Regions from separate parts of the Erwinia sp. BNK-24-b genome, predicted to be linked through region 2. Evidence: predicted binding sites of a transcription regulator. Region 2 holds the regulator's gene; the other holds the start of a gene.
What was found. The regulator ArgR, encoded in region 2, controls arginine synthesis, uptake and breakdown. The targets are predictions, from matches to a motif close to ANTGAATAAAAATACANT.

Region 1 (3,421 bases), 380 kb from region 2:
TTCGGACGCGGGATGGAGCAGCCTGGTAGCTCGTCGGGCTCATAACCCGAAGGTCGTCGGTTCAAATCCGGCTCCCGCAACCAATCAAGCACCCTTTTGGGTGTTTTTTTGTTTCTGGCGTTCGCCATTTCTTCTGTTAAAACACGGACGGTCTTTACCGCCCGCCTCTCACAGCATTCAGCACCTGGCAGCCAGTATTCAGCACTCAGCACTCAGCACCTGTCATTCAGCATTCAGCATTCAGCACTCAGCACTCAGCACTCAGCACTCAGCACTCAGCACTCAGCACTCAGCACTCAGCACTCAGCACTCAGCACTCAGCACTCAGCACTCAGCACTCAGCACTCAGCACTCAGCACTCAGCACTCAGCACTCAGCACTCAGCACTCAGCACTCAGCACTCAGCAGCTAGCGTGGCGCCAGCGGCGCGCCTTTGGCAAAGTAATTTTTTATGCCGGCAAGAATGGCTTCGGCCACCTGATGCTGAAACTTTGCCGTGCGCAGCTTGCGCTCCTCTTCCAGATTGCTGATAAAAGCCGTTTCTACCAGGATAGAAGGAATATCTGGCGCTTTCAGAACGGCAAAGGCCGCCTGCTCCATCTTCTTTTTATGCAGATGGTTAATTTTGCCCATGTGCTTTAATACTTCGTTGCCAAACTTCAGGCTGTCGTTGACGGTCAGGCTTTGCACCATATCGAACATGGTATGGTCAAGATAGCGATCGCCGCTCATGCTGACGCCGCCAATCAGATCCGATTCGTTTTGCGTTTGCGCCAGATAGCGCGCTGCGGTACTGGTCGCGCCTTTGGTCGACAGAGCAAAAACGGACGAGCCCCTTGCTGCCCTGCTGGTAAAAGCATCGGCATGAATTGAGACAAACAGATCGGCGCGTAGCCTGCGCGCTTTCGCCACCCTTACCTTTAGCGGAATAAACACGTCTTCGTTGCGCGTCATGTGCGCACGCATGTGGGGCTGCTTATCGATCAGCTGTTTCAGACGCCGGGCAATTTTCAGCACCACGTCTTTTTCTTTGGTTTTATGCTTACCGATAGCGCCCGTATCTTCGCCACCGTGACCGGGATCGATCATGATGATAATTGGTCGATCTCTGCCTGCCTTACCGGGCAGCGGTGCCGAAACCGGCTGGCCGCTTTCCAGATCGCCTTTATTGTAATCCTGTAAAAGCGCCAGCAGCGGATCGTCTTCATGGTTATGGCTGCGGGTGCCGCCGGGATAAAGATCCAGCACCAGCCTGTTTTTAATACCCGCCACCGGATCAAGCGTGAAGACCTTAGGCGTCACGCTTTGCTTGAGTTCCAGCACCAGCCGTACCGTATTGGGATCGAACTGGCCGACGCGCGCGTTTTTAATATAGGGATCGTCGCTGCGTACCAGATGACCAACATGGTTAAGGACGTGATTCAGCTGCACGCCGGAGATATCCACCACCACGCGTTCGGGATGGCTTAGCGCAAACTGTTTATACTTCAGCGGGGTATTGGATTCCAGCGTAACGCGAGAATAGGTAGATGAAGGCCAGATGCGCACGGCGACAATATGGCTGGTCGCCGCCAGCCCCATTTTAGTGACGCTTAATAACAGCGCTGCGCCAGCGCCCTGTAACCATCGGCGTCGGTCGGGCGAAGGTAAATCAGACATGCCACTCCAGTAATAAAATTGCTGTTTTGTCGATAAAAAGGACATCAAAAAGCTACAAGGGACAAAAACTTTAGCGAATCCTGCTGGCGGTGTCACCCCTTAAAAGCCGTGCCTGCATACTCTGTTAAAGCAAAGCGTCAAGACCACAGCAGGCAAAGTACTGCTATGCCCGGCAAGAGCGAGCAGCCAGAAGGCCATGAGTGAAATTTGCCTGCGCGCTCTGGCCTCCAGGTTAAATTTGTTACCACTCTGAGAAAATTGCTACTTGCGCCTGCGCGATAAAAGAATAAAAATACAGTTTTAGCGAATAATAATTCATAGAGGATTTGCCGTGAAGGAACGGAGTACCGAGCTGGTTCAGGGGTTTCGCCATACCGTGCCCTATATCAATGCCCATCGTGGTAAGACGTTCGTCATTATGCTGGGCGGCGAAGCCATCGAACACGAGAATTTCTCAAGCATCGTTAACGATATCGGCCTGCTGCATAGCCTGGGCATTCGTCTGGTCGTGGTGTATGGCGCCCGTCCACAGATTGACGCGAATCTGGCGGAGCACCAGCTGGAGCCGATTTACCACAAGCATACGCGCGTAACCGACGCGCAGTCGCTGGAACTGGTCAAGCAGGCCGCTGGCCGTTTACAGCTGGATATTACCGCTCGCCTTTCAATGAGCCTGAACAATACGCCGTTACAGGGCGCGCATATTAATGTGGTAAGCGGCAACTTTATTATCGCGCAGCCGCTGGGCGTCGATGACGGCGTGGACTACTGCCATAGCGGCCGCATTCGCCGTATCGACGAGGAAGCCATTCACCGCCAGCTGGACAGCGGCGCTATCGTGCTGCTTGGGCCAGTGGCGGTTTCCGTGACGGGCGAAAGCTTTAACCTGACGTCGGAAGAAGTGGCGACGCAGCTGGCTATCAAACTGAAAGCAGAAAAAATGATCGGTTTCTGCGCAGAACAGGGCGTAACTGACAGCGAAGGCGCGATTATTTCCGAGCTGTTTCCAAACGAAGCGCAGCAGCGCATTGCGGAACTGGAAGAGAGCAACGATTACCTCTCTTCCACGGTGCGTTTTCTGCGCGGCGCGGTCAAAGCCTGCCGCAGCGGCGTGCGTCGTAGCCATCTGATTAGCTATCAGGAAGACGGCACGCTACTTCAGGAACTGTTCTCGCGCGACGGCATCGGCACGCAAATTGTCATGGAAAGCGCCGAGCAGATTCGTCGCGCTACCATCAACGATATCGGCGGCATTCTGGAGCTGATTCGCCCGCTGGAACAACAGGGTATTCTGGTACGCCGCTCGCGCGAGCAGCTGGAAATTGAAATCGATAAGTTTACGATTATCGAGCGTGACAATCTGACCATCGGCTGCGCGGCCCTCTACCCTTTCCCGGAAGAAAAAATTGGCGAAATGGCCTGCGTCGCGGTCCATCCCGACTATCGCAGTTCGTCACGCGGCGAAGCGCTGCTGGAACGCGTCGCGCTACAGGCTCGCCAGATGGGACTGAAAAAGCTGTTTGTGCTGACCACGCGTAGTATTCACTGGTTTCAGGAACGCGGCTTTACGCCGGTGGACATTGAAGAGCTGCCGGAAAGTAAAAAGCAGATGTACAACTATCAGCGCCGCTCAAAGGTACTGATGGCGGATTTGAGTCATGCAAGAATGGCTTAGCTGCCTTAGCTAAAGCCACGCACAACCAGCCCCATGCTGTTTATGGCATGGGCATTTTTCAGGGCTATACGGGTTAAAAGGCGAAGT
Region 2 (3,421 bases):
CCCGGTTGCCGCCTGCTTTCGGTTTGACAGCGAAGAAGAGGTTATTCAACGCGCTAACGACACGGAGTTTGGCCTGGCGGCCTATTTCTATACGCGCGACGTTCAGCGGATTTTCCGCGTCGCGGCGGCGCTGGAAAGCGGTATGGTCGGCATTAACGAATGCGCGGTTTCTACCGAACTGGCACCTTTTGGCGGCGTAAAAGAATCGGGGCTGGGCCGGGAAGGCTCGGTGCTGGGACTGGAGGAGTTTTTAGAAGTTAAAGCCCTGCATATCGGGGGCCTGTAACTCACCGGGCGGCCAGGCGTCGCCCAACCGTTTGCCCTGTGGAGCGGCCAGTATGAGAACAGAGATATTTGATTTTAATGAGATTGTAGACCAGGCACATTTCTTCCGGCAGTTTAGCGATCGCTTTGCGCTGGGCGACAGGCTGATTACCGATTTAGATAGTCTGTGGGATGTAGTGAACGACAAAAGCCTGCCGTTACCTTTAGATATCGTTTTTGTTCATCTTGGCTCCGGGCAAAGGCGACGCTATGGCGCATTGATTCTACTGTTTGACGAAGCGGAAGAAGAACTGGAAGGGCAGCTGCGTTTTAATATTCGTCAGGAAAGATAGAAAAAGGGCCCCGGCGAACGGGGCCAAAGGGTTCGTCAAAGACTGCTTAGGGTACAGCCCGAAGACGAGGAATTATTTATACAGTTCTGCCGTGGCGTGATAGTTGCCGTTATTGTAGGCCTCAATGACGCGATAGGATTTTGCACCCTGCTCGTCAGCTTTCTGAGAAAGCTGCTGGCGAATGGTGGTTGGCGCGCCGTCGATACCGCTTACGCTGATGGTACCGATAGACTGCATATTTTCATTGGCAACCTGTTCGTTGGTAACCAGATTAGCGGCGCTGGCGCCAAAAGAGATAACGGAAGCCAGGCTCAGTACAGCGATAGTCAGTTTAGTTTTCATTACAGATGCTCCAGAGTTTAGCGATAACCGAAAGGGCTAAAAAACATTTATTATTCTTGGGGTTATCGTGAGATTGTTGGGTACATTACGTCGGTTGTTTACTTACTTGTACAGCTCAGCCGTGGCATGGTAGTTGCCGTTGTTATAGGCCTCTACAATGCGATAAGCCTTCGCGCCTTGCGCTTCAGCCTTCTGATTCAGTTGGGCATTGATATCCATTGGCGCAGCGCTAACGCCGCTGACGCTGACCGTGCCCATAGCCTGCATGTTTTGCGCCTGCTCCGTGTTAACAGAATCAGCTGCAAAAGCACCAAAAGAGAGGGCGGATAACACGCTTAACGCGGCAATCGTAGTTTTAACTTTCATGATATTTTTCCTCGTCACTGTTTTTATCTTGTTTTTAGTGTGATTCACATCACGAAAAGAAGTATAGATCTAATAACGTAAAAAATTAATAGCATGCTAATAATGTTTTGTTGGGATACTTAAGCAATTAACCACCTTTTAATAACGTTCTGTTATAAAAAATGCTTATATTTTGTACCAGTGCAGTTAAATGTACGTAAAAACAGCAGGATAGGTAAATTTAACTATTTGTGCGCTAATCTGCGGCAGATCACACTGCGAGACGGGAGTCTATTACCTGAAGGTGCGAGAAGGGTACGTCCAGCCAGCATATCGTGCTGATTACGACGCTGTCAGGGCATATAAAATAAAGCGCCGACCGAGGTCAGCGCTGAGAGAAAAGGAATATAGCCGCGATGCATACAGGCCTTTTATAGTTCCTGTTCAAATAATTTCAGAACGGAATCGCGCAGGTGATGGATAGTAACGTGGCGAGAAGGCGTAATAAAAATCGTATCGTCCCCGGCAATCGTTCCCAAAATTCCTTCCGGCTTGCCCAGAGAGTCCAGCATCCTGGCGATCAGCTGCGCTGCGCCCGGGCTGGTATGGATAACCAGCAGGGCATCATTGTGGTCGATATCCAGCACCAGATTCTTCAGCGGACTACTGGTCGTAGGCACGCCCAGCTCTGCCGGCAGGCAGTAGACCATCTCCATTTTAGCGTTGCGCGTGCGTACCGCGCCAAAACGGGTCAGCATGCGTGACACCTTTGACTGATTGATATTGTCAAAGCCCTGGTCCTGAAGCGCAGCGACAATCTCGCCCTGCGAGCTAAATTTTTCTTCTTTAAGTAGGGCCTTAAAAGCCTTAATCAAATCTTCTTGTTTTGATGAGTTACGCATAGTTTTCGCTAAATGTCAGAAAGAGGTTTCCGGTCAGGGAGACCGTTATTATGCATTTTAGTGAATTTTTATGCAAATGCGCCGCCTTGTTTTTGCTTCTTTTTGCCGCTATCAACCTGCATTCACTGTAAAAGTACAGGAAAAAATTCGCCTAATCGTCTGGCGTCGCGCACAATAAGTGAACGGATTGTTATAATGTTGTTGTGATAATCAGTAGCCATCACCGTTGTACTCAACAACATCATCAACCTGCGGTTGCGAACGGCCTGGCGCTGACGTAATGCGGTCTCTCTCTGCTGCTTTATCCTGTATGATGCGCCGTTGTGCAAAAGAGGGTAAAGGCTTTCGCTCAAGCCTTGCGGGTCATATATGTTCATAACTAAATGAATTCCCGGCACTTCCCTTTCTAAATAATAAGGAGTTTAGGATGAAAGTTTCAGTTCTCGGCGCGGCTGGCGGTATCGGTCAGGCCCTCGCGCTTCTGCTTAAAACCCAGCTTCCGGCAGGTTCAGAACTCTCCCTGTATGATATAGCTCCTGTTACGCCCGGCGTGGCTGTCGATCTCAGCCATATTCCTACGGCGGTCAAAATTAAAGGTTTTAGTGGCGAAGACGCGACGCCTGCTCTGCAGGGCGCAGACATCGTGCTGATTTCCGCTGGCGTAGCACGCAAGCCAGGCATGGATCGCGCCGACCTGTTCAACGTGAACGCGGGCATTGTGCGTAATCTTATCGAGCAGGTAGCAGCAACCTGCCCTAAAGCGCTGATCGGTATTATTACTAATCCTGTCAACACTACCGTAGCCATCGCCGCTGAAGTCCTGAAAAAGGCGGGCGTTTATGACAAGAACAAGCTATTTGGCGTCACCACGCTGGATATTATTCGCTCTAATACCTTCGTGGCCGAGCTGAAAAACAAAAATCCGGCGGAACTTAACGTGCCGGTGATCGGCGGTCATTCAGGCGTGACGATTTTACCTTTGCTGTCGCAGATTCCAGGCATGAGCTTTAGCGAGCAGGAAGTGGCTGACCTGACTAAGCGTATTCAGAATGCCGGTACGGAAGTGGTTGAGGCAAAAGCGGGTGGCGGATCGGCAACCTTGTCGATGGGGCAGGCTGCGGCGAAATTCGGACTATCGCTGGTACGTGCGCTGCAGGGAGAGAGCAACGTCGTGGAGTGCGCCTATGTGGAAGGCGACGGCGCGCATGCTCGCTT

Region 1: argA (amino-acid N-acetyltransferase) is a predicted target of ArgR. The motif match lies at 1,941-1,958, and genes of this name have one in related genera.

Annotation. Positions count from the first base shown of each region.
Region 1 covers NZ_CP179901.1:744,155-747,575, reverse strand. Annotated here, with positions in the region: tRNA gene ACMGGR_RS03415 (tRNA-Met) at 7-83, shown strand; gene amiC (N-acetylmuramoyl-L-alanine amidase AmiC) at 409-1,659, opposite strand; gene argA (amino-acid N-acetyltransferase) at 1,991-3,334, shown strand.
Region 2 covers NZ_CP179901.1:360,997-364,417, forward strand. Annotated here, with positions in the region: gene ACMGGR_RS01710 (NAD-dependent succinate-semialdehyde dehydrogenase) at 1-286, shown strand, start outside; gene ACMGGR_RS01715 (barstar family protein) at 339-617, shown strand; gene yhcN (peroxide/acid stress response protein YhcN) at 690-959, opposite strand; gene yhcN (peroxide/acid stress response protein YhcN) at 1,062-1,325, opposite strand; gene argR (transcriptional regulator ArgR) at 1,736-2,206, opposite strand; gene mdh (malate dehydrogenase) at 2,634-3,421, shown strand, end outside.